3 regions of the Homoserinimonas aerilata genome follow, and region 3 is predicted to be linked to each of the others. Evidence: predicted binding sites of a transcription regulator. Region 3 holds the regulator's gene; each other region holds the start of a gene.
What was found. The regulator LexA, encoded in region 3, represses DNA repair genes until DNA is damaged. The targets are predictions, from matches to a motif close to TCGAACANNTGTTCGA.

Region 1: a site for LexA is predicted at 7,744-7,759, ahead of FB562_RS08550 (DUF222 domain-containing protein). Genes of this name have one in related genera too.
Region 2: a site for LexA is predicted at 2,069-2,084, ahead of FB562_RS04080 (HNH endonuclease signature motif containing protein). Genes of this name have one in related genera too.

The regions. Positions count from the first base shown of each region.
Region 1 is NZ_VFOM01000001.1:1,815,322-1,825,468, forward strand. Features, by position in the region: gene FB562_RS08525 (polysaccharide biosynthesis protein) at 1-743, opposite strand, end outside; gene FB562_RS08530 (glycosyltransferase family 4 protein) at 730-1,983, opposite strand; gene FB562_RS08535 (NAD-dependent epimerase/dehydratase family protein) at 1,980-3,977, opposite strand; gene FB562_RS08540 (polysaccharide biosynthesis protein) at 3,980-5,824, opposite strand; gene FB562_RS08545 (O-antigen ligase family protein) at 6,181-7,476, shown strand; gene FB562_RS08550 (DUF222 domain-containing protein) at 7,778-9,352, shown strand; gene FB562_RS08555 (GDP-mannose 4,6-dehydratase) at 9,601-10,147, opposite strand, start outside.
Region 2 is NZ_VFOM01000001.1:859,874-870,020, forward strand. Features, by position in the region: gene valS (valine--tRNA ligase) at 1-760, opposite strand, end outside; gene FB562_RS04075 (NAD-dependent epimerase/dehydratase family protein) at 988-1,992, shown strand; gene FB562_RS04080 (HNH endonuclease signature motif containing protein) at 2,103-3,551, shown strand; gene FB562_RS04085 (TetR/AcrR family transcriptional regulator) at 4,055-4,669, opposite strand; gene FB562_RS04090 (dipeptide ABC transporter ATP-binding protein) at 4,691-6,340, opposite strand; gene FB562_RS04095 (ABC transporter permease) at 6,337-7,206, opposite strand; gene FB562_RS04100 (ABC transporter permease) at 7,203-8,135, opposite strand; gene FB562_RS04105 (ABC transporter substrate-binding protein) at 8,168-9,811, opposite strand; gene FB562_RS04110 (biotin transporter BioY) at 9,952-10,147, opposite strand, start outside.
Region 3 is NZ_VFOM01000001.1:1,499,768-1,509,914, forward strand. Features, by position in the region: gene FB562_RS07085 (TrmH family RNA methyltransferase) at 1-239, opposite strand, end outside; gene rplT (50S ribosomal protein L20) at 268-654, opposite strand; gene rpmI (50S ribosomal protein L35) at 696-899, opposite strand; gene infC (translation initiation factor IF-3) at 962-1,606, opposite strand; gene FB562_RS07105 (DUF1844 domain-containing protein) at 1,887-2,264, shown strand; gene FB562_RS07110 (SseB family protein) at 2,355-3,164, opposite strand; gene priA (bifunctional 1-(5-phosphoribosyl)-5-((5-phosphoribosylamino)methylideneamino)imidazole-4-carboxamide isomerase/phosphoribosylanthranilate isomerase PriA) at 3,164-3,913, opposite strand; gene hisH (imidazole glycerol phosphate synthase subunit HisH) at 4,014-4,646, opposite strand; gene hisB (imidazoleglycerol-phosphate dehydratase HisB) at 4,663-5,286, opposite strand; gene FB562_RS07130 (histidinol-phosphate transaminase) at 5,369-6,448, opposite strand; gene FB562_RS07135 (LysM peptidoglycan-binding domain-containing protein) at 6,482-6,883, opposite strand; gene lexA (transcriptional repressor LexA) at 7,170-7,847, shown strand; gene hflX (GTPase HflX) at 7,861-9,390, opposite strand; gene FB562_RS07150 (class I SAM-dependent methyltransferase) at 9,433-10,041, shown strand; gene dapF (diaminopimelate epimerase) at 10,060-10,147, opposite strand, start outside.

The DNA.
Region 1 (10,147 bases), 320 kb from region 3:
AAGAGGTTAATCACGGCCTGGGCAAGGTCGCCCACCGTGCACGACTGCGCCTTTCGGATAAAAAGGTCCCCCTGCTCGGCATGTTGAAAAGCGAACTCGACGAGATCGACGGAACTCGCAAGGGACATCATGAACCGCGTCATCTCAGGATTCGTCACCGTGAGGTTCTTGCCGGCCTTGAGCTGGCGGATGAAGAGGGGGATGACGGACCCTCGTGAGTACATGACGTTGCCGTACCGCACGCAAGAGACAGTGGTCGCAGCGTTGGGGTTGTTCAGCCCGTAAGACTGCGCGACCTTCTCCATCATCGCCTTCGAGATGCCCATGGCATTAACCGGGTACACCGCTTTGTCAGTACTCAAACAAACGAGTGATGCGACCCCTGCATTGTCTGCGGCGCGCACAACGTTCTCGCTCCCAAGTACGTTTGTCTTGACGGCCTCAAGCGGAAAGAACTCGCACGAAGGGACCTGCTTGAGCGCGGCCGCATGAAACACATAGTCGACGTCGCGAATAGCGCGTTCCACACTGAGATAGTCACGAATGTCACCAACGTAGAAGCGTAATCGTGGATCAGCAATCTCATGCCTCATGAGATCTTGCTTGGCCTCGTCTCGGCTGAGAATTCGTACCTGCTCGACACCTGTGGTGAGCAGTTTCTCCGCCACAGTGTGGCCGAAAGAGCCAGTTCCGCCCGTGATCAGGACCCTCTTGCCGTGATAGCTTGCGCTATTTGTCTCCATGCATTGATCCTCTCAGTGAACTGACAATCTTTTCAGCAGCGGCAGCAGCGGAGAAGTTCTCTTCGTAGAACTCGCGGCCTCGCCTACCCATCCGCTCGCGGTCACTAGTGCTCAGCCGGGCCATGCGCTCCACTGCGTCAGCGAGCGCTTCCCCATCGCCCGGATCAACCACAAACGCTGCCCCCGATGCCAGCAATGTAGCCGCGCCATCACCCGCTATCGCGCCAATAACGGGGATTTCTGAGGCGAGTATCGATGAAATCTTGCTTGGAGTGGTCAAACGTAAGAATGGCGAATCAGCTAATGAAACCAACTGAGCATCCGATGACGCCATCACTGCAGGCACGTCATCTTTTGCAACTCGACCTCGAAAAACAACATTGTCGAGTTGCCGAATTGCGGCTTCTCTTTCTAGCCGGTCACGCGCGATACCGTCGCCAACAAGCTCGAAGCGAACATGTGGCGCCGAACCCATCAATATCTGAGCGGCGTCAAGCAATGTCTCCAGGCCCTGTACATCGCCGATCGCACCCATATACATCAGGGTGAAGTGGTCTTGGTCAAGCTCCGAGAAGCCTTGCCGGCGTAACTCCGGTGCGGGTACGAATAAGGTTTCATCCGTCGGATTCGGCACGTAGACGATCTTGGCCGGATCCAATCTCGGATTTCGCTCGAGGATCAACTCACGGACACCCTGAGAAATGACCCCGACGACCGTAGCGCGCCGTTCAGCGGCACGTACCATCCGCCTAATCACATTGTCGGCGATCTTGCCCACGGCACCGCCAGGGAACATCCCACTCTCAATCAGAGAATCGGGCCAAACATCCTGCACGTGGAGAAAGTAGGGCACCCCGCCGCCATGACTGTGCCAGCGAAGCGGAAGTCCAATCGTGACCGGCGAGTTATAAACCCACATGGCGTCAACGCCGGCAAGAGCGCCTCTGCTTAGCAACGTGGCGGACGCAGCAAAACTTGTGTAGTTCGCGATACGACGAATCGCTGAAGAGTTATGGCTTGCGTAGAGAGGAACTCTGGTGAGATCGATGCCATCGACGTTTGACCTGTGGCGAAGCCGCTGTCGAAACCCCGGATAGATCTCACCATTGGGGTAGTTGGGAAAGCCGGTGAGCACGCTCACCTCATGGCCCGCCGCCATGAATTCTCGGGAGAAGACTCCCGGGAGAGCTGCCGGCCCGGTCTCCGGGTCAAACCACTGGGAAAGGACGCCGAGTTTCATTCGAGTTTGTCCTGCCCGTGTTGAAATGCTTCCACCACGAACGAGACGCCCTCAGCCCCGACACGACGAGCCCACGCCGCATCCTGTTCTTGGCCGAACCACATGAGTTCCACACGACGAACGCCCCCCTGAAGCGGCCTGACAATCGTGGCGAGCAGAAAACCTGATGAAACGAAGAAACGGCATAGTGGCTTCGGTAGCATGCGCGGGGCCCGGCCGCCCGCCGCATGAAGCACCTCTGCCGTCGTCATCCCCTCCCAGGGCTGAAGCACAACAGTCGGCACCGACGATATGTGGCTTCCAACGAATCGAATGAAGCTAACGAGTCCATCTACAGAGCTAACGACGGTCGGCCGATCGCCAGGGGCCGCAACAGATGACAATGGCGACCGAGCAAGACGCCGCAGCTGACGCGTCGTCTCCCGCCCCACGCCCTGCACCGAGGTCGCCCTCAACACCACAAGCTCTGGGCTACGACCATCTGAAGCGTCCTCTACTCGCGCGAAGAGCGCCATCTCCCCGAGCGCTTTCGAACGTGAGTACGCGGAGAACGGCCGAAAAGTCGCCGTCTCATCCAGCTGAGGAGTCCGCCCCTGCACGGCTGCAGAACTCAAATGAATCACGCGCATCGCACCAGCCAGGCCCGCGGCGGTCAACAGCACGACGGGGAGAAGAGCATTAGCTCCAAACAGCGGAGCTGCATCCGAAGCATCCGGGGTGGCGAGCCCAGCAGCATTCACCACTACATCGACACCCCTCAGCTGGTCTGCAAGCTCCTTGGTCGCCAATTCAGACTTCTCGGCGAGGGCAAGCAGTTCTGGCACGGACGCGCCTCCCTCAACACGGAGCCTGGGGGCTTTGACCTCGACAACATCCGCCCCCTCTGCTTCGAGCGCGCGGACAACAGCAGACCCGATGAACCCCGAAGCACCGACCACCGCCCAGCGAAGCGGACCATCCATGACCGCATTCCGCGGAAGTTCCGACTCAGGCAAAGCCACGACTTCCGCCGCCTCAGTGCCAACAAGTCGCGGAAGCCCCAAATAAACCAAGGCCACAACGATGACGAGCGCGCCACCGATAAGCCCACCCTGGGGCCCGGCCAGCGAGAGAAGCCCGGCGGCGGCAGCCAGAGCGGAGAATACGGCAACCACGATCGCAACGGGGGCATGCGGCCGCCCCCCACCGGTCAGCTGTTGATACACGTGGCTTCGGTGAGCCTCGTACCACTTCTCACCCCGCAGAACCCGGCGGAGCAGCGTGACTCCCGCGTCGACTAGGTAGATCGAGATCGGGGCGACAAGCGCAAGCAAGGGCACGCCTCGCGCGAACGCGACGGTCATCGTGATGGCGATGCTCGCGCCCAGCAGGTAGCTGCCCACGTCGCCCAAGAACATGCCCGAACGCACAAAGTTCCACGGCAAAAAGCCCACGAATGCGGCTGCGATAACAACGCCCGCCACGGCCAGCCAGACCTCTCCGGTGAATGCGCCTGCCACGGCTAGAGCCCCGCCCACGACCCCGCCGTGCAAACCCGAAATACCGTTGATGCCGTCCATGAAATTGGCGACATTGATATAGCCCGCGATTCCCACAGCAAAGAGGGCAACCCACCACCAGTCCAAGCCGAACAGGCTGGCCGCCGCCAGCGCGCCGCCCAACCCCAGCGCGAGCTGGATGGCCGCGCGAATCGCTACTGGCACGCCCCACACGTCCTCGCACAAGCCCAGAACGCCTGCCGCCAACGATACGAGCAGCACCAGCAGAATCGCCCCGGACTCGACCCTCGGGTCAACGAGCAGCAGCACAACGCCGAAGGTCACTGCGAGTGCCAGCAGCGCGGCCAATCCTGCCCCCCGAAGCGTCGGGGTCGTGTGCGACGAGCGCCCATTCGGCACGTCCATCACACCCACACGACGCAGCAACGGCCTCAAAAGTGGAGGCAGCAGGAGACTCACTACGAGGCAGACACCCGCGCCGACGCCGATGATCACGACTAGCTGCCACCCAAAGTCGCAGGCTCGACTTCAGTGCGACCGTCTTCGACTCGACACCGAGCCTCCCACTCCTGCTGATTCAGCCGCTCAGGCGTGATGACCTTCACCGTAGTGTGCGAGATCTTGGGGTGGATCGGCCGATTGTCCGATTCGTTGTCCCCAACCAGAATCTCGTGCAGCTTCTCGCCGTGGCGCAGGCCCGTATACACGATTGCGATGTCCTTGCCAGACATCTCGATCATGCGTTCCGCGACATCCAGAATGCGAATCGGCTCCCCCATGTCCAGAATCAGCACCTCTGCAGGCCGGCCGATGCCGCCCGCCTGGATGACCAACTGGCACGCCTCAGGGATCGTCATGAAATAGCGCGTCGCATCCGGATGCGTCACGGTCAACGGCCCCCCCGCCTCGATCAACGACGTGAACGTCGGAAGCATCGAACCACGGCTGCCGATCACATTGCCGAAGCGCACCGATACGTAAGCCTTTCCCGTCGTCTCGGCAGCCCAGGCGGTGAGTTTCTCGGCGACACGCTTGGAATGGCCCAACGCGCTCGTCGGGTTCGCTGCCTTGTCGGTCGAAACATTCACGAAGGTATCGACGCCAATGTTCATCGCCGCCTGCAAGACATTGAGCGAACCGATCACATTCGTCTTCCACGCCTCCTCCGGATACTGCTCCAGCATCGGCAGATGCTTCAACGCCGCAGCATGGAAGACCACATCTGGGCGGCGCTCCGCGAAAATCTTGGCCAGGGCATCCGCGTCACGGATATCGGCCAGCACCACATCCTTCGTATCAAGCAGACCATGACCCGAAATGGAGATCTGCGTCGACTGCAGCCCCGTCTCATCACGATCAAGCATGATCAGCTCCGCCGGGCGGAATTTAGTGATCTGCCGGCACAACTCCGAACCGATCGAACCACCAGCGCCCGTCACCAGAACCTTCTTGCCCTGCAGATAACCGGCAATCGACTCCATCTGAGTGTCGACCGGATGCCGGCCGATCAGATCCTCGATCGAGATATCGCGCAGGTCACGCAGACGAGAATGCCCCTCAAGCACCTGAAGCAGAGGAGGCAGAACCTTCACCTTCAACCCTGCGGCATCTGCGGCATCCGAAATAGCTCTGAACACGACCGAATCGGCACGACCGACAGCGATCACCAGCACGGTCGCCCCCGTGCGGGCCGCAACCTCACCGAGGTCGCTGCGGGTGCCCATGACCTTCACCCCATGAAGCCAGACATTGCGCTTCAACGGGTCATCGTCGATCAGACCCACAGGAACATAGGGCGAGTTGCTGTCAGTACGCATGCGCTTCACGATGACGCCGCCGAGATAGCCGACCCCGAACACCAAGGCCTTCTCTGCAGCGGCCGACGGCGTGATCAGCTGTTCAGTGACCAGCCGCTTCAGATAGCGCACCGCACCCATCAGCACGAAAGCGATCGGCAGAGCGAGAAGAACCGTGCTGCGCGGAATCTGCCAATGCACGCCGAACAAAACAACAGGCAGCCCGAGAACCACGCCTCCGGCCACCATCACCCAGACAAGCGCCAGAACCTCGCTGAAACTGCCGTAGGGGTGCCTGCCGCGGTAGAGGTAGACGAACCAGCCGACGACCAGCTGCACGAGAACGGCGGCGACACAGAGCACCGCGATCGGCTCCCAGACCACCTTGCTCACATCGAGGTCATAGCGCAGCACCACGGCGAACACGATCGCCACGACCCAAGCGAAGGCGTCCACAAGGAACTTCGCCCACACGCGCGACATCGGCCCGCCCGCGTACTTGACCTCAGAACCCTTGGCTGACAACTCCGGCTCGGTTACTGCCACGAGAGAGTACTCGCCTTCCTGTATTTCATCGCACGTCGACGGTGAATTCAATAAAAAACGAACTGACCATCCGGTGACTGCCCGACGTCATGCATCCAGCATCCCGCAATGTCAGCCCGACCCCTCTAACGACATGGTTCCGCCGAAAAACAAAGGTGTGCGGTAATCAGTTTGCCACAGAAGACACGGGCGACGGTTTGATGCGTGTCACAAACGCGAGACTCGTATATTGGATTGTGTGACCTCGCCGCGCCAACGGCGGGCTCAGCCAGCATGAACACTCCCCAATTGGACCCGCCCGCGGCTGTACCCGCCCACAGCCACAGCCGCACTCAACGAAACGATAACGTTAGGCGATGACCCACGCCGCCGCCGCCAAAGAGGCCTACACCGCGTTCTTCAGCAGCCCGCGGCTCGCCTCCGCGCTGGCGACGGCATCCGTCGGCCTCGGCGTCTTCGCATTCGCACTTCACCGCACCATGGGCTGGCCCGCGCTGCACGCCATGCTCGGCCTGCTCGCACTACTCAGCCTGCTGTCGCTCTGGGCACGCCGCGAAAGCCTCAACCTCACCGGCCTGGTGCCAATCTCGCTGGCCGTCTTCGTGCTGTGGGCCGCCGCATCCGTCTTCTGGAGCCAATACCAGTGGGCGACACTCGGCAGCCTCGCCTACCTGTTCGGCTTCGGCGTGCTCGGGATGCACGTGGCGCTGCTACGAGACACCATCCAGATCATCCGCGCATTCGCCGACGTGCTGCGGTTCACCTTCATCGTGTCGCTCGCGCTCGAAGTGCTGTCGGGCCTACTCATCGACACACCCATCCGGTTCCTGGGCATCGGCGCGCACCTCGACCAGCTGGGCCCCATCTCCGGCATCATTGGCAACCGCAACGAACTCGGGATGCTCGCCGTCATCGCCGGAATCAGCTTCGTGATCGAATGGCGCACCCGCGCCGTCGAACCCGCATTCGCGGTCGGGTCTCTGGCCTTGGCGGGGGTGACGCTCGTTCTGACGGCGTCTCCCATCGCGTGGGGTACCGCATTCGTCGCGGCCGCAGCGACCGCAGTGCTGTACGGGGTGCGCAAACTGGCGCCACGATACCGGCGGTACTGGCAGCTGGGCACGCTCGCCCTCGCCGCCGTGCTGGCGGTGCTCGCATGGAGCTTCCGCACACCCATCATCACCGCGCTCAACGGAGGCGGCGAACTCGCCTACCGCCTCACCCGGTGGCGCGAAATGCTCGACCTGATCCCGCTGCACCCGCTCGAAGGCTGGGGCTTCATCGGACAATGGAACAACCAACTGCCCCCCTACGTGCTGTTCGTCACCGGCGACATGCGCGAAACCAGCTCAGCACTGAACGCCTACCTCGACGTGTGGTTCCAGCTCGGATTCGTCGGACTGGTCGCCTTCATCGGCGTACTCGGCCTCGCATTCACGCGCTCATGGCTGCTCGCGGCACGACAACGCAGCGTCATGTACACGTGGCCGGCCATCGTACTGGCGGCGCTCATCACCGCCGGCCTGGCCGAAAGCAGCCTGCTGGTCGAATTCGGATGGCTCACCTTCGTGATCTGCTGCGTCAAAGCATCACAGAAACTCAGCTGGCGGAGAGCGTTCGAGCGGCCGCTGGAGCAGGAGCCGCTGGGGTGAGGTGGCGGCGCTCGCCCTGAGGAGCACACTCCGATCGTGCCTTGCTGAAAACGAAGGAGTTCCTCGCCGGAATGACCCCAGAACGTCCGTAATCGGCCACAAACGGGCGATTCTCCTTCGTTTTCAGCAGACCCCGAGTTGCTGCGCGGGCTGGGCTGCTGCGCCGAGCATCCGGAACATGCCCGGTGGTCGGCGCGGCCGCTCTGGCGGCTCTACTCCTCACCGGTGCGTTCGAAAAGTAGTTCTCCACAGATTGCCGGCATTCCTTCGAAAGTTTGTTCGAATCTGTGAGGATGGATGCATGTCCTCCCTCACCGAATCGCTCGCCAGCCTGGCGAAGGCAGCATCCATGCTGCCCGTCGATTCAGCGGCCTACGAAGAACTCGAGGCCGAGCATCTGCTCGAGGTGACGAGCGTGTTCGCCGCCGTTCGCCGCACCATCGAGGCCAGTGCGGCAGCAGCAGCCGGCGAAGTCGCCCGCCGCTCGGCGGTGAGCATCGGCTCCGACGGCCTGGCGCAGCGCTCCGGATTTCGTACGCCCGAGAAACTACTGCAACACGTCACCGGCGTGAGCAGCCGCGAGGCCGGGCGGCTCGTGCGCATCGGCGGCATGATGCGCGACGTTGAGATCGCCAGTGGCATCGTCGAGCCAGCTCCGGATGCTCTGGGCCATTTTCCCCGGCAATGGCTCACCCCAGTCGGCCAGGCGGTCGCAGAAGGCAAGCTGTCGCTCGACGCGGCAGAGAGCATCCGCATCGGGCTGGGCGAGCCGACCGGCGGGCCTGACTCTCATCCAGACGCGGCCGGAGTGACCGCCTCAGCCCTGAGACGGGCGGCCGAGGTGCTGGTGCAGCTGGCCTCGACACTGAACGCCGACCAGATGCTGTCAGAAGCCCGAATGATGCGCGACGAACTGGACGCCGCCGGCATAGCCGAACGTGAAGCCATCAGGCACGCGCAGCGATCATTCAAGAGATACCGGCGACCCGACGGCATGACGTCGTACAGCCTGCTGGCAGACCCCGAGAACGCGGCCTTCCTCGACGACGTCTACGACCAACTCACCTCACCGCGGCGCGGCGCCGTCAGAATGGTCGACGCCGACGATCGGGCGCACGCTCAGACGATCAGCCGCGACCCGCGCAGTCACGAACAGCTCGCGTTCGACGGGCTGCTCGCAGTGCTGCGCATCGGGGCCGACACCGACCAGAGCTCCGCCGGCACCGCAGTACTCGGCACCCGCCGCCCCGCGATGAGAGTACTCGTCACCGAGCGCACCCTGCGCGGGCGTGCCACCCAGAAGCACCGCGAACGTGAAGCACACAACCAGTCAGGTCCACTCGGGAAAGCGAACCAGGACGATAGCGCGGCATCGGCATCGGGACCGGGCCCGGGCCCGGGCCCGGGCCCGGGCGAGGCGTACTTCGGGCGAATCGAAGGTCAGAACTATCCGGTGTCGATCGAGACAGTCGAACGCATCACCTGCGAGACGGGAATCGTTCCGATCGCATTCGATGACGATGGGCAGTGCGTGAATGTCGGCCGCGAGCACCGGCTGTTCACTACTCGACAACGCCTCGGCCTCGCAGCGCGAGACGGCGGATGCCGCTGGCCCGAATGCGAGCGGCCGCCCTCCTGGTCAGAAGCCCACCACATAGACCAATGGAAACGCGACGGCGGCAGAACCGACCTTGCCGACGGAATACTTCTCTGCCGGCACCACCACCTGCTGCTCCACAACAACCGCTGGGAGATCACACGCACCGGAGCAAACTATTGGCTCATCCCACCGACGAGCGAAGACCCGCACCAGACCCCGCAACCGATGCCGCACAAGAGCGCGGCGCTGCGCGACCTGCAAAGCGAAGCCGGGTGACTCGATGCCGGCAGCAAGCGACACCCGACAGCCACGGCGCACGGCTGTATGCGCGGCTGCACCATCGACGACACGGGCAGTTGGGCAAACAGGCTGGCTGCGGGCTGGGCAGCCGGGCGTGCTGGCGGGCGGGCTGGCCGCGTAGGCGTGGCGGCGGTCGGGCAGGCAGACAGGCAGGCAGGCAGGCCTGTGCGGTGCTGTGCGTGCGGTGCGGTGCGGTGCGTGCGGTGCGGTGCGTGCCGTGCTGGCTAGTGCCGCGTGTCTTCCACCAGAGTCAGATCGTGGCGCACCATGCGCGCGACGAGCTCATCGAACGCGACCGACGGCGACCAACCCAGTACCTCGCGCGCCTTCGACGCATCCCCCTGCATAGAAGAAATCTCGGCCGGACGGATAAACCTCGGATCGATCTCGACCAGCTGCCGCCAATCATCGATACCGGCCGCCGCGAAGGCAGCGCCCACGAACTCCTCCACCGTGTGCGTCTCGCCCGTCGCCACCACATAGTCATCGGCGGTCTCGTGCTGCTGCGCCAACTGCAGGGCTCGCACATAGTCGGGCGCCCAACCCCAGTCGCGACGCACATCCAGGCTGCCCATGCTGAGCACATCCTGACGCCCGGCGGCGATGCGCGCCACACCAGCGGTGATCTTGCGCGTCACGAAAGCCTCCGGCCTGCGCGTCGACTCATGGTTGTACAAGATGCACGACGACGCGTGCAGCCCCTGCGCCCGATACACGCCCACCAGATGGTGGGCATACGCCTTTGCCGCGCCGTACGGCGACGTCGGCCGG
Region 2 (10,147 bases), 640 kb from region 3:
GCGCCACGCAGGCGGGCAACAGCTCGGGCCGGGTCGTCTCGATGTGGATGTCACCGGCCGTGCCGTGGAATGCGAGCCGGTGGTAGGCGCCGGGCTGCTCCTTGTCCTCCAGCTCGGCCTGGGCGACTGCGGTGCGGAACGTCACATCCCACAGGGTGGGGGCATCCGCCTGGTAGGCCTCGCCGCGGGCGAGGTTGCGCAGGAAGGCGCGCTGCGCGACGGCCTGGGATTCGGGGGCGATGGTGCGGTACGTCTGGGTCCAGTCGACGCTGAGGCCGAGCTTGCGCCACAGATCCTCGAACTGGGTCTCGTCTTCGAGGGTGAGCTTCTCGCACAGCTCCACGAAGTTGCGGCGGCTGATGGGCTTCTGGTCGGCGGCCTTGGAGCTCTTGTTGTCGCCACCCTCGAACGGCGGCACGAAGTCGGCCTCGTACGGCAGGGTCGGGTCACAGCGCACGCCGTAGTAGTTCTGCACGCGACGCTCGGTGGGCAGGCCGTTGTCGTCCCAGCCGATCGGGTAGAACACCTTCTTGCCGATCATGCGCTGATAGCGGGCCACAACATCCGTGTGGGTGTAGCTGAAGACGTGACCGATATGAAGCGAACCGGATGCCGTGGGCGGGGGAGTGTCGATGGAGAAGATGTTCTCGCGAGTCGCTGCCGCACGGTCGAACAGGTAGCTGCCCTGCGACTCCCAGCGGTCACCCCACTTCTGCTCGAGGCCTTCGAGTGCGGGCTTCTCGGGAATGGCGTCGGCCATGGGTGTCTCCGGTTCGATGTGGGCGGCACCGTGTCGGTTCTGAGGTGCCTGAATATGGTCTGGATCAATCGTACCGGAGCGGGTGGGGCGGTCTGAGAACGATGGTGTGCCCGAAGCGAACTCCGTTGGTCTGATGGTGGAGTGGTGCTTTGCTGGACGCTGCAGGATGGTTGCGATGCTCGGGTGTGCCGGAGACGGTGGCCTCGGCGAGAGCGGAGAGTGTGGCGATGAGGCTACTGGTGTTGGGCGGCGGCGACTTCGTGGGCCGTGCTGTTGTCGAGGATGGTCTTGCGAGGGGCTGGGAGGTGACGGTGGTCAACCGCGGCCTGTCTGAGGTGACGCCCGGTGCGCGGATGCTGCGGGCCGACAGGAGATCGCCGGGTTCCGCCGAACTGCGCGACGTTCTCGGCAGCGCGCGCTGGGATGTCGCGGTCGACACCTGGTCATGGGAGCCGCGCGCCGTGCGTGAATCGGCGGGGCTGCTTGCTGACCGCGTCGAGCGCTACGTCTACATCTCGACTCGCTCCGTCTACGAGTGGCCGACGCCGGCGGCAGCGGACGAGTCTGCTGCGCTGGTGGCACCCGGCAGCGATGACAGCGCGGATGACTATGCGCGCGCCAAGCGTGGTGCGGAGTTGGCGGTGATCGAAGCGTTCGGTGACCGCGCGATTCTTGCCAGGGCTGGGCTCATCCTCGGGCCGAGGGAGAATATCGGTCGGCTGCCGTGGTGGCTCTCCCGCATTGCTCGGGGCGGCGCGGTGCTTGCACCCGGCGAACCGGATGCGGGGGTTCAGTATGTCGATGCTCGTGACCTCGCCGCGTGGTGCCTCGATGCGGCGGCGGCCGGTGAGGGTGGCGCGTTCAATATCGTGAGCCCCGAGGGTGCCGCGACGATGGGTGAGCTGTTGCGGGCGTGCGTAGAGGCAACGGGGTCGGATGCGACGCTTCGGTGGGTCGACGCCGAGACCGTTCTCGCGGCAGGCATCGAACCGTGGATGGAGCTGCCCGTCTGGATTCCGCCCGGCGAGGACCACGACACCATGCATCGCGCGGACGTGAGCAGGGCGGTGACGGCTGGCCTCAGCATCCGCCCCCTGTCGGAGACGGTGTCGGACACCTGGCGTTGGCTGCAGTCGCGGGGTGGCACTGCGCCGCAGCGGGTCGATCGCCGTGCCGTCGGGCTTGACCCCGAGAAGGAGGCGGCGGTGCTGGCGGGGTTGCCTGCGGTGTGAATTGCGGGGTGTGGATGTGGTCGGTCGCGGACCTGCTGCGCGTCCGAGAAGTTATCCACAGATTCCTCCATTTACTTCGAACATACGTTCGAATGTGAGAGAATTGCATCATGCTCGAAACCCTCTCTCGCCCCGTAATTCCGGGGTTCCACGCCTCCATCGGAGGGCGTGTTCAGGGGGATGGCGTCGAGGCTCTCGATGTCGATTTTCGGGCGATGGCAGACGGCGATCTGCTTGCCTCGGCGGCACTTGTGGAGGAGATGGGGCGCCGCGTGGATTCGCTCCGTGTCGCCGTGGCGGGCGAGATCGCCCATCGCTCACGATCCGGCCTGGGTACTGATTCTCTGGCAGCTCGACGCGGATGCCGCACCGCAGCGGAGATGCTCCGTCGCGTGACGCTGGTGGCTGGGGCGACGGCCGCGCGCAGGATCAAACTCGGCACGCTGCTCCGCCCGGCGATGTCGCTGACCGGTGAGGTGCTGCCTGCGTCGTTCCCTCAGGTCGCGGCGGCCGTTGAGGAGGGTGTTCTGGGCATGGATTCGGCGCTGGCCATCGTCTCCGGCCTGTCCTCGGTTGTGCGTCGTGTCGGCGATGGGGCTGTCGCTGCGGCGGAGGTCGAGCTTGTGGCATCCGCGCTGGGTCTATGCGAGCGCAGTGACGTCGAAGAGGGCGCCGTCGAGCAGGGCATCCCGGCGACCGCCGATGAGATTGCGGAGCAGGCGAAGGTCTGGGGCAGTTACCTTGACCCCGACGGTGCCGAGCCCAGCGAGGAGCGCGCGATGAAGCGCCGCTCGTTCTCGCGAGGCGTCGAGCGCGACGGCCTCGTGTACGGCACCTATTCGTTGCTTCCTGAGATCGCGGCCAAATTCACGCGCCTGTTCGATGCGTGCCTCTCGCCGCGCACGGCCGGGGTGTTCCTCGACGCGCCCCTTGAGTCGGATGCTGATGCTCCGGCCGACACCCGCACTCCCGATCAGCAGCGGCACGACGTCGTCGCAGCCATGGTCGACACCTTTGCACGGTCGGGCGAGGCGCCCACGATCGGTGGCGCTGCCCCGACGGTGCTTGTCAGCGTCGATGCGGAGTCACTTCGCAGCGGTCATGGTGTCGGCCACATCGACGGCATCGACACGCCTGTTTCGCTCCGCACGATCAAACAGTTCTCCTGCGCCGGCGGTGTGCAGCGCGTGGTGATCGATAGCGACGGCCGCATCATTGAGCTCGGTTCGCCGCAGCGGTGCTTCACCCCGGCCCAGCGCCGGGCGATCACGCTGCGCGACGGCGGATGCGTCATCCCCGGTTGCCGCGTGCCCGCTGCCTGGGCGGAGATCCACCATGTCGTCCCCGACGCAGACGGCGGCCCGACTCATACAGACAACGGCGTGCTGCTCTGCTGGTTTCACCACCGCAGCATCGACACTTCGGGCTGGGAGATTCGGATGTCGCGAGGCTCACCCCAGATCAAGGCACCACCTTGGCTCGGAGGAAGCGGCCGCTGGTTGCCCGCCGGCAAGTCCCCGACCCGCCGGTCGCGGGAGCTGCGTGAGCGGTTGTGCTGAGGGCTGCAAGTTCTTGAGCTGCTCTGGCGAGCTCGGTCACTCGTGGCGAGGCTTCGCCCGGGTGCAGGGCGATCACGCTGCGTGACGGCGGCCCGACTCTCACAGACGAAGGGACAAACTGTAAATGCGCCCGCTTGCGTACAATCAGAAGATGCGCATTCGTCAGTGCTTCGAGCGCCCACTTTCGCCCGGGGATCGGGTGTTGATCCTGCCAGATCCGGTTTTCGTCGGACCATGGCCAAACGAATGCCTTGCAACGGTTATCTCCGTAGCGCGTGCGCGGAATTTGACGCCTCAGGCCTCGCGCCGAAATAAGTTTGTTTACATGGTGAGGTTCGATGAACCTCAGTTGGATGGAGATGGGGACGGGCCGTACACGTCGACAGAAGTTCTGAGCCAGTACGTCGCACGAGCCGGAGAATAGAGTCGCGCGTAGCGCGGCTCCGTTACTTGAATGGGCAACGTATCTTGGGGCCTGTAGCCAACCCGCCCCTCCATGCGCCTCAGTGCGACAGGCTTGCTCCCGCAAACCCCGCCACAACGGGACCGACCGCCGCACGAAGGTACGGCCCCAGCTCACCCCTGCCCGTGCCCGCCGCAGCCCACACCTGAGTTGCCGCAACTGCTGCACCGAGTAGGGCGTAAGCGGCGGCCTGCGCGGCGGCCGCACCCACGCCGCCGCGCACGAGGAAGTCGCGGATCACTCGCCCGAGCGTCGTGAATCGGCCCAGCGCAGAGGCCTGCAGGTCGTGGGCGCTGCCGATGAGGTCATGCTGCGTCAGAGCGAACGGTACGCGGGACGGGCCGAACTCGTCGCCGATGGAGACGAGGGCGTCTCCGACCGAACGGAGCGGCGAAGCATCCGCCGGCATCTCAGCCAGGGTCGCCGTGAAGTGCTCGATCGCCTCATCGAGTTCCACCCAGAACACGTCGCCCTTCGCGTCGAAATAGTTGAAGAAGGTGTTGCGGCTCACCCCGGCCCTGCGCGCGACCTGATCGACCGTCGTTCCGGCGTAACCGTTCTCGAGAAAAAGCTCGAATGCGGCGTCCTGCAGGATGTCGCGGGAGGCTGCCGGCGGGCGTCCGGGGCCACTCGGCTGGGGTGCGGGTTTCGTCACGGTCGGCTCCTGATTCGGCTGCTACAGGCGCGGCGCGGCGGCGATCAACTGCTGCGTGTACTCGTGCCGGGCCGCGGTGAACAGCTGCTCCGCCGTGCCCGTCTCAACGATACGGCCTGCGCGCATCACGGCGATCGAGTCGCTCATGTGCTGCACGACGCCGAGGTCATGCGAGATGAAGAGATAGGCGACGCCGAGGGATGACTGCACCTCGCTGAGCAGGTCGAGCACCTGCGCTTGAACCGACACATCGAGCGCCGAGACGGGCTCATCGCAGATGATCACGCGCGGCGAGGGCGCGAGGGCCCGGGCGATCGCGACCCGCTGCCGCTGGCCGCCAGAAAGGTGCAACGGCCGCCGCTCGGCGGTGACGCTGGCCAGGCCCACCGCGTCGAGCAGTTCCGCGATGCGAGCGGATGCCGCGCCGCCGCGACGAGGAACGCCGAGCGCGTCTCGCAGGATCTCGCCGACGGTGAGCCGGGGATCAAACGAACTGAGGGCATCCTGATAGATGGCCCCGATGCGGTGGCGTCGCGCCCGCCTCTCGCGTTCGGGCAGCGCGCTCCACGCCTCGCCCTCGAGCAGCACCTCCCCGCCGTCGGCATGTTCGAGGCCGAGCGCGAGCCGGGCCACCGTGGTCTTGCCTGAACCGGACTCGCCGACGAGGCCGAGCGTCGTGCCGGCGGGCAGCACGAAGGAGACGTCGTCGACGGCGCGCAGCGGGTCAGCACCGGGCCTGCGGAACTCCTTGACGAGCCCGCGAGCCTCAAGCGCGGGCGCATCGGGCGCGCCGGGCGTCTCCTCGGCGTCGCGACCCTTGAGCGCCTCAAGCACGGAACCACGCGGCGGCTCGACGGACAGTCGCTGCCCGCGCGGAACATCCGACGGCACCGACCGCAGCAGCTGCTTCGTGTACGGGTGCTCCGGTCGGCGCAGCACCTGCTCGGTCGGGCCCTGCTCGGCGATCTGCCCGGCGCGCATCACCGCGACCCGGTCGGCGATGCTGCTGACGACGGCGAGGTCGTGGCTGATGAGCAGTAGTGCGGTTCCGGATGCCTTCAGCCGGCCCAGAAGGTCAAGAACCTGCGCCTGCACGGTCACGTCGAGCGCCGTCGTCGGCTCGTCGGCGATGATGAGTGACGGCCCCGCGGCGATGGCGGAGGCGATGAGGGCGCGCTGCCGCAGCCCGCCCGAGAGCTCACCAGAGCGTTGCCTCGCCCGCACCTCCGGGTCGGGCATGCCCACCGATTCGAGCAGCTCGATGACTCGCGCGTGCCGCTCTTCAGTGCCGAGCTCGGTGTGGAGCCGCAGCACATCGCCGATCTCACGGCCGATCGGCCGCAGAGGGTCGAGCGAGACGAGGGCATCCTGCAGCACAAGACCGATCCGGCTTCCCCTGACGGAGCGCCACGCGCCGGCCTTGCGACCGAGCAGCTGCGTCCCCTCGAATTCCAGCTTGTCTGCCTTCACGGCTGAGCCGTCTCCCGCGAGCCCGATGAGCGCCCTTGCGGTGACGCTCTTGCCCGAGCCGGACTCGCCGACGAGCGCGAGGCATTCGCCGGGCGCGATGTCGAAGGAGATATCGCGCACGACATCGCCGTGGTGCCGGCCTCGGCCGAAGCCGACGCGCAGGCCGCGCACGCTGAGCAGCGGCCGTTGTGGCGTGGTCATCGCTGCTCCTGACGGGTTCTGGCCTGGATGCTGCGGCCGAGTGCGGTGGCGGATGCGGCGGTCAGCACGATGAACAGGCCGGGGAACACGGTCATCCACCAGGCGACGTTGATGTACGTGCGCCCCGCCGACAGCATGGCGCCCCACTCGGCTGCGGGCGGCACGGCTCCCAGGCCCAGATAGCTGAGCGATGACGCCCACACGATCGACTGGCCGACGCCGAGGGTTGCGAGCACGAAGACGGGTGCCACCGCATTGGGCAGGGTGTGACGGAACAGGATGGCGCCCGGGCTCCGTCCGAGCACCGTCGCGGCCTCGACATAGGCGGAGCCGCGCACCGCCCTGATCTGGCTGCGGATGATGCGGGCATAGCCGGGCGCCGTCGAGAGGCCGACGGCGATGGTGGAGGTGACGATGCCGGGGCCCGTTATGGCGATGAACACGAGCGCGAGCAGTAGCCCGGGCAGCGCGAAGAGCACCTCGTTCACACGGGTCACGGAGAAGTCGACGACACGGTTGCCGAGGCCGCCGAGAACGCCCAGCAGAAGGGCGAGCACCATGCCGATGGCGGTCGCGCTGACGCCGATGAGCAGCGACGACTGCGCCCCGTGCACGACACGCGTGTACACATCGCGCCCCGATTCGTCGGTGCCGAAGATGTGGTGGAGCGAGGGTGACTGGAACGCCTCCACCGGACTGATCGCGAGCGGGTCGCCGGGGGCGAGCAGCGACGGCATGATCGCGGCCACCGCGAGGAACAGCAGGATGACGACGGAGACGATCTCGCCGATGGTCGGGGTGCCGGCACGCCGGGCGATGGAGGCGGAGGCCACACCGGGCGTCGCGCCCGTGGCGATCCTGCTCATGATGCCCTCAGTCGCGGGTCGGCGATGCGGTCGATGGCGTCGGTGGCCGTCGTGACGACGATGAAGGCGAGCGCTGAGACGAGAGCCACCCCCGTCACCACGGGGATGTCCCGGAGGGCGACCGCGTTCAGCAGGGTGCGGCCGAGGCCCGGCCTGGCGAAGATCGTCTCGACCACAACGGCGCCGCTCAGCAGCGAGCCGAAGGCCCAGCCGGAGAGGGAGATGCCGGGAAGGGCGGCGTGACGGATGGCGTGGCGCCAGCGCACCCCCGTCTCCGACTCGCCACGGGCTCGCGCCGACAGCGCGAACGGCGACTCGAGAGCATCCGCAAGTGATTCCCGCATGACCTGACCCAGGAACCCCGCGAGCGGAATCGCGAGGGTGAACACGGGGAGCACCAGCCCGAGCGGGCCGGGCACGCTGATCGGCGGCAACCAGTGCAGGGTCGTGCTGAACAGCAGGATGAACAGGGAGGCCAGCCAGAAGTGGGGGACCGCCGCAGCCACGATCTCCATGCCGGAGCCGACCATCCGCCCGGCTCGTCCGCCACGGCTCGCCCAGGTGGCCAGACCGAGCGCGAGCAACCAGGCGAGCGTAAGGGACAGCACCGTGAGAAGGAGGGTGCCCCAGAACTGTTCGCCGATCAGCTCGGCGACGCCCACCTTGAGCGAGTACGAGGTGCCGAACTGGCCTGTCGCGAGGCGCCCCAGCATCACGAGATACTGCACCATCACAGGCTGGTCGAGGCCGTAGTCGCGCCGCACCTGGTCGAGCGCCTCCTGCGAGGCATTCGAGCCGGGCCCGCCGAGCAGAGCCTGCGCCGGATCGCCGGGGATCATGCGCAGCCCGAAGAAGATCAGCGTGGCGACGGCCCACAGCACGAAGACGCCGCCGCCCACGCGCGCCAGCAGCCAGGCCAACACCTTCATGGCGTCAGGCTACTGGGCGCGCGGCCGACGGGTCACCGGCTGAGCCACGTGTCGTAGAACGTCGGCGTGAACACGGTCGGCAGCGCACGCAGGCCGTTGACGGCGGACCCGTACAGGTAGTGGTTCTGCTGGTCGTAGAGCGGCAGAACGTAGTAGCCGCCGAGCACGATCTCCTGCGCCTGGTCGTACAGCTCGCCGCGAAGTGTCGGGTCGGAGACCTCGCTCGCCTCGGTCAGAAGGCGATCCAGCTCGGGGTCGCTCAGCTGGGCGAGGTTCGCGTAGTAGCCACTGGGCGCAGGAACGATCGCATCGGAGTGGTACAGGATGCGCAGCACATCCGGGCCGACCTTCGTGTACGGCGCGCTCACCAGGTTGTAGTCGTTGGTGAAGAGCATCCCGTACCAGCTGGAGAGGTCGAGCGGGTGGAGGGTGACCTCGAAGCCGGCGAGCTTCGTCGTCGCCTGGATCTGCTCGAACAGCGACTGCTCGGCCGGAATCGACTGGTTGGTGCTGATCGGGAAGTCCAGCGAGAGGCGCTGGCCGTCCTTCACCCGGTAGCCGTCGGAGTCGCGCTCCGTCCATCCCGCCTCGTCAAGGAGGGTGTTCGCGGCGTCGAGATCAACATCGAAGTACTCGGGCGCCGAGAGACCATAGGTCTCCACGCTCGACAGAACCGAGTACGAGCGCTCGGCCGTGCCGAAGAACAGGCTCTGGATGCCGTCGTTGACGTCGGCGGAGCGGATGAACGCCTCGCGTACACGCTCGTCGTTGAATGGTGCCTTGCCCGAGTTCAGCTCGATGCGGTTGGATGCTCCGGGCCGCGGGGCGTTCAGCTCGGTGATTCCCGTGTCAGCCGCGGCGGATGCGGCGATGCTGTCAGGCTGCGCATTGTCGATCACGTCGACATCGCCGGTCTGCAGGGCTGCGTAGCGGCTGGCCGAGTCGGGGATGAAGCGCCACTTGATCGAGTCGAGCCAGGCGGTGCCGTCGTGCGCGGCATCCTGCGGTGCGCTGTTGTACTCCTCATTGCGAATGAGCGTGACGTGATCCTGCTTCACCCATTCGTCGACCACGAACGGGCCCGTGCCGACGGGGCTCGCGCAGTTCTCCTCTTGGCTGCGCTGCAGAGCGGTGGGCGACTCGATCGCGACCCACGGCTGCGAGAAGGAGTCGAGCAGGCCGCTGTCGGGTGTGCTCAGGTTCAGACGCAGCGTGAATTCGTCGACGACATCCATCGTGTCGATCTTGCCGACGGCGAGATAGCCGGTCGAGGATGCGGTCGCCGGGTCCTTGAGGTGCTCGATGTTCGCCTTCACCGCTTCGGCGTTGAGAGGCGTGCCATCCGTGAAGTTGACGTCATCGCGGATGCTGAAATCCCAGCTGAGGCCGTCTTCGCTCTCCTCCCACTCGGTCGCGAGCCAGGGGAGGACCTCGCCGTCCTTGTTCTTCGAGACGAGCGACTCGAGGTACTGGGTGGAGATGAGTGCCTGCGGGTAGTTGCCGCCGACATGCGGGTCGAGGCATACGGGCTCGGCGTCGCCTGAGGCGTACACGAGAGTGCCGCCGGCCGTGGGCTCTGTCCCGGCCGCTTCGGGCGTGGAGCATGCGGTGGCGAGCAGGGCGATGGCGGTGATTCCGCCGAGTGAGAGCAGGATGTTTCTCGGAGCGCGGGGCATGCTTGACCTCTTGGTGTGATGCGGATGCTGTGGAAGAAGAGCCATTGTTTGACTCAGTCCAATAAGCCTATCGCCAAAAAGGAACCGGCCCGACACGGGAGATATTCCCGTGCCGGGCCGGCGTTGTCCAGGGGCCGCTGTTACTTGCGGCGCGTCTCCAGCCAGCTGGCGAGCTTCCAGGTGCTCGGGATGATCGCCGCCGCGATGGCAGCCTTGATCACACCGCCGAGGATGAACGGGTACAGGCCCCACTGCAGCACCTGCTCGAGCCCGGCACCCGAGACGAGTGCGAGCCCAGCGAGGCCGAACACGAAGGTGACGACGGTGCCGCCGAGG
Region 3 (10,147 bases):
TGCTCGGTGACGAACTCGACATCGACGCCCGCCTCGACGGCAGCCTGCGCGAGATCCGGATACCGCTCCAAAGCCGTCGGCGTCGCAAACAACTCGATGACCAGCTCAGGGCGAAACGCCAGAGCCTCACTCACCGCCTGCGGGCCCTCCAAAAGAAAGAGCCCGGTCTGGGACCGGGCGTCTCTCTTGCGAAGTTTCGCGACGCCGCGCACACGAGGTGAGCGCGGGTTGTCAAGCATGGCCCAAGTCTAGGCCGTCAGGAGCTACTTAGGCAGACACCTTGGGCGCCGAAGTGTCGGCAGGCAGCGCGGCCTTGGCGGTCGCGACAATAGCCGCGAACGTCTTCGGGTCGGTCACGGCCAGGTCGGCCAGGATGCGACGGTCGACCTGCACGCCAGCCAGGTTCAGACCCTGGATGAAGCGGTTGTAGGTGAGGCCGTTCGCACGCGACGCGGCGTTGATGCGCTGGATCCAGAGGCGACGGAAGTCACCCTTGCGGGCACGACGGTCACGGTACGCGTAGACGAGCGAGTGGGTGACCTGCTCCTTCGCCTTGCGGTAGAGACGCGAACGCTGGCCGCGGTAACCGCTGGCACGCTCGAGGATGACCCGACGCTTCTTGTGGGCGTTGACAGCCCGCTTTACTCTTGCCATTTTGCTTCTACTTCCTTAACGTTTCAGAGTTCTTCAGCGGCTCAGCGGCCGGCTTTGCCGAGAAGGCGCTTGATGACCTTCGCGTCCTGCGGTGCCAGCACCTGGTCGGAGTTCAGACGGCGCTTACGCTGGCCCGACTTCACCTCGAGGTTGTGGCGCATACCCGCCTGCTGCTTCATGACCTTGCCGCTTCCGGTGACCTTGAAACGCTTCTTAGCCCCTGAGTGGCTCTTCTGCTTAGGCATTTCTCTCCTTGTTCACTGTCGTACTGCTTGGCGCCCCCGCGGACGCAAGACTGTTGTGGCCGCTACTCGGCCGGGGACTCTGCCGGCTGCTCTGCACCCGGCTCGGCGCTGGAAGACGACTTCGCCGCCGTCTTACGGGCATCCGACTCCGCCTTGGCCTCCGCCTTCGTGCGAAGCGGCCCGATGACCATGACCATGTTGCGGCCATCGATCATAGGGGTCGACTCGACCGAACCGAACTCCGCGACATCCTCCGCAAAACGCTGCAGCAGGCGAACGCCCTGCTCGGGGCGCGACTGCTCACGACCGCGGAACAGGATCATGGCCTTGACCTTGTCGCCCTGCTTGAGGAAGCCCTCAGCGCGCTTGCGCTTGGTCTCGTAGTCGTGCTTGTCGATCTTGAGACGGAAACGAACCTCCTTGAGGATCGTGTTCGTCTGATTGCGCTTGGCCTCCTTGGCCTTCTGCGCGGTTTCGTACTTGAACTTGCCGAAATCCATGATCTTTGCGACAGGCGGCTTGGAATTGGGAGCAACCTCAACCAAATCCAGGTCGGCCTCTTGGGCAAGACGGATCGCCTCTTCGATACGGACGACGCCAACCTGCTCGCCCCCGGGGCCAACGAGACGAACCTCGGGAACACGGATTCGGTCATTCGTTCTGGGATCGCTGATGCGGTGCTCCTCTATAGATCGTCGCTTCGCAATGAAGCACTACCTGCCTGGCCTTCGGCGGATGCCGTGGCGACGAGAGGAGAGAAATCGCACCGGAAGCAACCCCGATCAGAGAATCGGGACACCCGGCACGGCGCCCTTGAAACTACCTCAGCACACTCGCGTGCGCGTCGGCGGGGTGCCAACAACCCGGTAACCTTTAAGTGCCAAACAACAACACAGGCGGTCAAGCGCGGGTGGGAGAATCTCCACTTTCGTATCTGGAACCATCACAGGTCCCAGAGCCCGGACGAGTCTATCAGAGGAAAGCTTCATGAGCGATACCGAGCACAATCACGTATTCACCGACTCCCCCGCGGAGTCACCCGAGACGGATGCGGCCCGCGATATCAGCGAAGTACCGGCCATCGAAATCATCAACACGGTAGCCGTGCACCTGCTCAGCGCCGCCGCAGTCAAATGCGGCCTCGCCGACGACCCCGAGAACGAACTCGACCTCGACGAAGCACGCAAACTCATCAACGCCCTCGCCGGCCTCATCACCGCGGCGGCACCCGACCTCTCCGACTCACACGCGCGACCGCTGCGCGACGGCCTGCGCTCGGTGCAACTCGCCTTCCGCGAAGCATCATCCATTCCGGATGCGCCGGGCAAAGGGCCAGGAGAGAAGCTCACAGGCTCGGTCGTCTGAACCGGTAGGTGGGTTGCTCGCAGGTCAGGTTTCGAGACGGCCTCGTTCCTCGGCCTCCTCAACCCGCGGGGGACGATCGCTCCTCGGTCCTCAACCCGCGGGGGTTGGGCGGAGTTTGACCGCCAGGGAGTCGACGCGTTCCGCGATCGTGGTGCTGGAGGCCCAGCGCTGCTGGACCCGAGCCAGAAGCGCGTCGAGGGTGGCCTGATCGAGGCCCGGGGCCAGAGTGAGCGTCACCACGAGCTCGGGGCCCAGCAGACGGGCATCCGGATCTCCCTGCGACAGAACGAGCTGCGCGACAAGCGGCTCGGATGCGATCGACGCCTCGAACTCGGCGACAACCTCTGGATCAGAATGGCTCGGCACCCACGGCAGCGACTGCGCGATCGCCCAGAGCGCGGGTCGGCGCACCACGAACTCCGAAGGAGACGTCGGGTCGAGCACCACCAGATCGGTGCCCTCATCGGCAGCAGCCAACGCCACGCGCACCGCATCGACGGGGACAGGCCGTGCCATCGGATTCCAGCGCTGCATCGCCTCGACCGAGCCGAACACAGGCATCACATTGCGGCCATCCGGCCCCGCCACCGTCACGATCGACAGCTCCGCGCTCTTGTCAACCACGACGCCGTGCTCATTGACGCCGGACTCCCCCAGCTGCGCCACCAGCGGCACCAGCAGCCGGCACTCGCGCAGAGCGTCGACGACCTCGACAGCATCCGTCTGGCCAGCCCTGAAGCGGTCCAGCGCCGAACTCAGCCCCTCGGGCGCGGAGCCGTCATCCTCGGCGACCGCCGGATCGACCTCCTCGAAATGCCGCCCGGCCCACGGACGCCCCGCGGAATCCGCCAGCCTCGTCGAGACCGGAACGCCATCGTGCTTCGAATCGCCGTCGTGCATCAGTCGCTGGCGACGTCCAACGCCTCGGCCAGCGTGAAGGCCTTGTTGTAGAGCGCCTTGCCGACGATCGCGCCCTCCAGCCCGAGCGGCACAAGCTCGCGCAGGGCAACCAGATCGTCAAGGTTCGAGATGCCACCGGAGGCGATCACCGGGCGCGGCGTGTGGTCGAGCACCTGCCGCAGCAGCTCGACGTTCGGGCCCTGCATCGTGCCATCCTTCGTCACATCAGTGACGACGTAGCGCGCACAGCCAGCCTCCTCCAGTCGATCCATGACCGACCAGAGATCACCCGCATCCTTCGTCCATCCCCGCGTCGCGAGCGTCGTGCCGCGCACATCGAGGCCGACCGCGATCGCCTCACCGTACTCGGCGATCACATGGGCCGCCCACTCCGGGTTCTCGAGGGCTGCTGTGCCCAGGTTGAGACGCTTCGCCCCCGTCGCCAGGGCCGCCTCGAGCGACTCGTCGTCGCGGATGCCGCCAGAGAGTTCAATGTTGACGACGCCGCGCACCTGACGGATCACCTTCTTGATGACACCGTGGTTGTTGCCCCGGCCGAACGCGGCATCGAGGTCCACCAGGTGGATCCACTCGGCGCCCTGCGCAGCCCACTCCTCAGCGGCCGCCACAGGGTCGCCATAGCTGGTCTCGCTGCCGGCCTCCCCGCGGGTCAGCCGCACCGCCTTGCCATCCGAAACATCGACCGCCGGAAAAAGGGTGAGACCGGGGGTCTTGTTGAACTCGCTCATGAAGGGCTTTCTCGGCTGATCGCCGGGGACGCATACAGGTGAGGGCGCGAACGCGCTGAACAAGAAACAGATACTACCCGCGTTTGGACACGGCAGAGAATCAGAGGCTGCCGATCCAGTTCGAGAGCACGCGAATGCCCGGTGCCCCCGACTTCTCCGGGTGGAACTGGGTCGCCGACAGCGGGCCGTTCTCGACCGCCGCGAGGAAGCGCTCGCCATGCTCGGACCAGGTCAGAAGGGCAGGAGGAAACGGCGGCACGATGTCGAGCGTCCACTCATGCGCGGCGTAGGAGTGCACGAAGTAGAAGCGCTCGTCTTCGACTCCCTCGAACAGCACGGAACCGGCATCCGGCTGCACAGTGTTCCAGCCCATGTGCGGCACGACGGGGGCATCGAGCAGGCTCACGGTGCCCGGCCACTCGCCGAGACCCTCCGTACCCTGCCCGCGTTCGACACCGTGCTCGAACAGAACCTGCATTCCGACGCAGATGCCCATCACCGGTCGACCGCCGGCAAGGCGCCGCTCGATGAGTTCAGGACCGCCGACAGCGCGAAGCGCCTCCATGACCGCCGAGAACGCGCCGACCCCGGGAACCAGGAGGCCGTCCGCCTCGGCCACCCTGCGCCGATCGGCGGTCAACTCGACGTCTGCGCCCGCAAGTTCGAGCGCCTTGACCGCGGAGTGGACGTTGCCGCTGCCGTAGTCAAGGACGACGACCGACTTGCGCGTCACAGGAGAGCCCCCGACATCAGAGAGCGCCCTTCGTCGACGGGATGCCGGACACGCGGGAGTCGCGCTGGACCGCCGTGCGCATGGCACGGGCGAAAGCCTTGAACTCCGCCTCCGCGATGTGATGCGGGTCGCGACCGCCGAGCACCGTGATGTGCACCGTGAGCCCGGCATGGAACGTGATCGCCTCGAAGACATGACGCACCATCGAACCGGTGAAGTGGCCACCGATGAGGTGGAACTCGAAGCCCGCCGGCTCACCGCTGTGCACCAGGTACGGGCGGCCAGAGACATCAACAACTGCGCGGACGAGCGCCTCGTCGAGCGGGACGTGGGCGTCACCATAGCGCGAGATACCCGCCTTGTCGCCGAGCGCCTGAGCGATCGCCTTGCCGAGGACGATACCGATGTCTTCCACCGTGTGGTGCACGTCGATCTCGGTGTCGCCTGTCGCACGCACATCGAGATCGATGAGCGAGTGCTTGGAGAAGGCGGTCAGCATGTGATCGAAGAACGGCACCGACGTGGACACGTTCGAGGTGCCCGTGCCATCGAGGTTCACCGAGAGCTCGATGCTGGACTCGCTGGTCTCGCGGGACAGCCGGGCCGTCCTGCTCTGGGTCGAACTGCCGAGCTCTGACATGCCGGATCCTTAGGTCACTGGTCTGGGCGCACGGAGAACCCGAACGCGAGAAGGCGCGGGGCCTGGGCCCCTGAGGTCGAGTCTACCGAGTGGTGAGATCAGCGAGGGCGGCCAGGAAGGCACTCGTCTCCGCCTCCGTTCCCGCCGTCACGCGCAGGTGGTGCGGGATGCCGACATCGCGAATCAGGATGTCGCGCTCGAGGAGAGCCTCGAACAGCCCCTTCGGGTCATCGACACCGCCGAACAGCACGAAGTTGGATGCGCTGGGCAGCGGCGTGTAGCCAAGGGCAGCCAACTCGACCACGAGGCGGTCGCGCTGGGTGCGGATGTCATCGACCATGGCCAACATCTCGGGCGTGTGCTCGAGTGCAGCGACAGCCGCCGCCTGGGTGAGCGCCGACAGGTGGTATGGAAGCCGCACAAGACGAAGGGCGTCGGCGATGACCGGATCGGCCGCCAGATAGCCCACCCGGGCGCCCGCGAACGCGAACGCCTTGCTCATGGTGCGCGAAACGACCAGACGCTCCCGGCCCTCGAGCAGATCGAGGGCCGACGGCGCGCCATCGGGGGCGAACTCGGCGTAGGCCTCATCGACGACAACGATCCCGTCGCACGCGTCGTAGGCGGCGGCGATCGTCTCGAGCGAGAGGTGCGTGCCCGTCGGGTTGTTGGGCGAGCAGAGAAAGACGACATCGGGCTGGGTGCGACGGATCGACTCTACGACGGTCTGCGGGGAGATCTCGTAGCCGGCATCCCGCTCCCCCATCACCCACTGCGTGTCGGTGATCTCGGCGATGATCGAGTGCATCGAATAGCTCGGCGGAAAACCGAGCACCTTGCGCCCCGGACCGCCGAAGGCCAGCAGAAGCTGCTGGAGGATCTCGTTCGACCCATTGGCAGCCCAGATGTTCTCGGCCGTCAGCCCGTGGCCGACATAACCGGCGAGCCGTTCACGAAGCTCCGTGAACTCGCGATCAGGATAGCGATTGACCGACAGAATGGCCCGAGCCAACGACGTGACGATGTCATGCGCGACCGGCTCGGGGATCGGGTGCGTGTTCTCGTTGACGTTCAGCGCATAGCGCACATTGATCTGCGGAGCGCCGTACGGACTCTTGCCGCGAAGGCTGTCACGAAGGGGAAGGTCTGAAAGGGAAGCCACCGCTCAATCCTATTTCAGCCCGGCAGACCTCATTCAGCCGTTGACGTACATGGTCGGCACGGCGAGCTGCTGGCCGGGAACGACATCCGAACCCTTGAGGGTGTTGAAGCGGAGAAGCTGGGCGATGACCTCGCGGGGATCCTCACCGGGAGCGATCTCCTCGGCGATGCCCCAGAGCGAATCACCACCCGAGACCGTGACGTAGCTCAGCTCGGCTGGCCCCGATGCATCCGTGGCCGTCGCCATGCCGCCGTTGAGAGCAACGAAGAGTGCGATCACGACGAGCGGGAGTGCGGCGAGCGTCATGAGCACGCGGCGACCTCGCTGCGTGATCCGAAGGTGCGAAGCGGCGGCGCGGGGCGCGGCGGTCTCCGAAGCCTCGAACGATGCCGGGGCGACCCCGGTGAAATCCATGTCGACTGCTGAGGTGCTCATGTGATGCCTCTTCTCTTTCTTGAAACCCGCCCTCCGGAAGGAGGGTGAATCGAAAGGGGTAGAGCCGCATCCGATGTTCGGCCGGGAACATCGGATGCGAAGCTCTGTTCCGAACATATATTCGATTGTTCGAAAATGCAAGGCCCGATTCGAAACTCTGTGTCAGTGAAGCCGCGACACACTCGAACAGGTGTTTGCCTCCGGGAACGAAGGCGGATACAGTTTCGACTGTCGCGAGACACACACAATCAGGAGCCACCGACATTCGGTGCGACAGGAGCAGAAGATGGACGAGAAACCGTCGACACGAAGGCGTAAGAGCCTGAGTGAGAAGCAGCTGTCGATCCTGGAATTCATCCAGCGCACCGTGTCGTCGCGTGGCTACCCGCCGAGCATGCGCGAGATCGGCGACGCCGTCGGGCTCGCCTCCCTCTCCAGCGTCACCCACCAGCTCGGCCAGCTCGAGCTCAGCGGCTACATCCGTCGCGACCCCAACCGCCCGCGCGCCATCGAGATCCTCATCGATCTCCCCCAGTCCGAGCGCGGAGAGCCGGACGGTGAGGAGTACGCGCAGGCTGCACCCATCGGTGACGCAGCGATGGTGCCACTCGTGGGGCGTATCGCCGCCGGAATCCCCATCACGGCCGAACAGCAGGTCGAAGAGATCTTCCCGCTCCCCCGCCAGCTCGTCGGCAAGGGCGAACTCTTCATGCTCAAGGTCGTCGGCGAATCAATGATCGACGCCGCGATCTGCGACGGCGACTGGGTCGTCGTGCGTCAGCAGAAGACGGCCGAGAACGGCGAGATCGTCGCGGCGATGCTCGACGAGGAGGCCACCGTCAAGGTGTTCCGCCAGCGCGATGGGCACACCTGGCTGCTGCCGCGCAACAGCAACTTCGAGCCGATCCTCGGCGACTACGCCCAGATTCTCGGCAAGGTCGTCGCCGTACTGCGTTCCGTCTGAGACGCCGTTTCGTCTAGGACGCCCCTGCGGCGACGAACTCGCTGTACGTCGCAACATCCTGCTCACGCACGAGTGCGTGAACCCGGGTTCCCGCCTCCTCGTAGTCCGTCGACGTGATGATGCCGCGGCCATGGAGTGACGCCACGATGTCGCCACGGTCATAGGGCACCAGAAGCTCAACCTCGACCGACGGCGCCGGAAGAAGCTCCTCGATCCTCCGGAGCAGCTCCTCGACACCCTCACCCGAACGCGCCGAGACGAAGATGCCATCCGGCTGCAGACCACGGAGCAGCATCCGCTGATCCTCGTCTGCGAGGTCTGCCTTGTTGAAGGCCACGATCTCGGGGATGTCGCGTGCGCCCACCTCACCGATGACGTCACGCACCGTCGCCAGCTGGCTCGCCGGATCGGGGTGTGAGGCGTCGACGACATGCACAATGACATCCGACTCCGCCACCTCCTCGAGGGTCGAACGGAACGCCTCGACGAGCTGATGCGGCAGATTGCGCACGAACCCGACGGTGTCGACGAGGGTGTACCCGCGCCCGTCCGCCGTGACGGTCTTGCGCACCGTCGCATCAAGCGTCGCGAACAGCGCGTTCTCGACGAGAACACCGGCGCTCGTGATGCGATTGAGAAGACTCGACTTGCCCGCATTCGTGTAGCCGGTGATGGCCACGCTCGACACCTCGAAGCGATTGCGATTGGCACGCTTCGTCTCGCGGGCCGGCTTGAACTCCTTGATCTGCTTGCGCAGCTTGGACATCCGGGTGTGGATGTGACGCCGATCGAGCTCGATCTTCGTCTCACCGGGGCCACGGCTGCCCATACCCGCGCCGGCACCGCCGACCTGACCACCGGCCTGGCGCGACATCGACTCACCCCAACCACGCAGCCTCGGGAGGAGATACTCGAGCTGAGCGAGCTCCACCTGCGCCTTGCCCTCACGGCTCTTCGCATGCTGGCTGAAGATGTCGAGGATGACCGCCGTGCGGTCGATGACCTTCACATTGATGACATCCTCGAGCGCGCGACGCTGGCTCGGGGCGAGCTCGCCGTCGACGATGACCGTGTCGGCGCCCACGGCCGCAACCACCCCGCGCAGCTCCTGTGCCTTGCCCTTGCCGAAATAAGTGCTCGGATCGGGAGTGGCCCGCTTCTGCAGCAGGCCGTCGAGAACGACAGCGCCCGCCGTCTCCGCCAGCGCGAACAGCTCGCGCATGGAGTTCTCCGCCTCCTGCGCATTGCCCTGCGAATAGATGCCGATGAGCACGACCTGCTCCAGACGGAGCTGGCGATACTCGACCTCGGTGACGTCCTCCAGCTCGGTCGACAGCCCGGCGACACGACGCAGCGCCTCGCGGTCATCGCGATCGAGCTGGTCGCCATCCGAATCGACGGAGACGACGGCACCGTCGGACTGCAACGCCTGCGCGCGGCCGCTCGAGAAGATCGTGTAGCCGGCGGGACGCTGAGATGCGCTCGACAGGATGCGCTCGATGACGTCGTCGTCATTCGCGTCTTCTGCTTTAACTTCAGTCATTGGGTTAACCCTAGTTCCTTGGTATTGGGTAAGTTTCTCTGCATGGCCAATGAGCACTACTTCTCTTCACTTCCCGAGAGTGAGCTCAAACTTCGCCAGATCACCGTCACACTCGCGGGCCAGCCCTATGCACTGACCACCGCCGGCGGCGTCTTCAGCCCCGAGCGGCTCGACGCCGGAACACAGGTGCTGCTGTCGAACATGCCACCCGTTCCTCCCGGAGGGAATCTCCTTGATCTCGGCTGCGGATGGGGGCCCATCGCGCTGACCATGGCGATCGAATCGCCCCACGCCACCGTCTGGGCGGTCGATGTCAACGAGCGCTCGCTCGATCTGACCCGCCGCAACGCCGAGGCTCTCGGCCTCACCAACATCAACGCCGTGCTGCCCGAGGATGTTCCCGACGACGTGGACTTCATGACCATCCGCTCCAATCCGCCGATCCGCGTCGGCAAGGACGTGCTGCACGACATGCTCACGCACTGGCTGCCCCGACTGCAGCCATCGACGGACGCCTGGCTCGTCGTGCAGCGAAATCTGGGCTCTGACTCGCTGCACCGCTGGCTCGACGGCGCCCTCGCATCCGACTTCTCCGTGTCACGGGCAGCCACCAACAAGGGCTACCGCGTTCTGCGCGTCCGCAGGCGCTGACCTCGCCGCTCAGGATGCCTACAGGCTGAGATCGCCCTCGAACACGAGCGTCGCAGGCCCACTCAGGGAGACGTGCTCTCCGTCTTCGGCAGGCCACATGCGCACG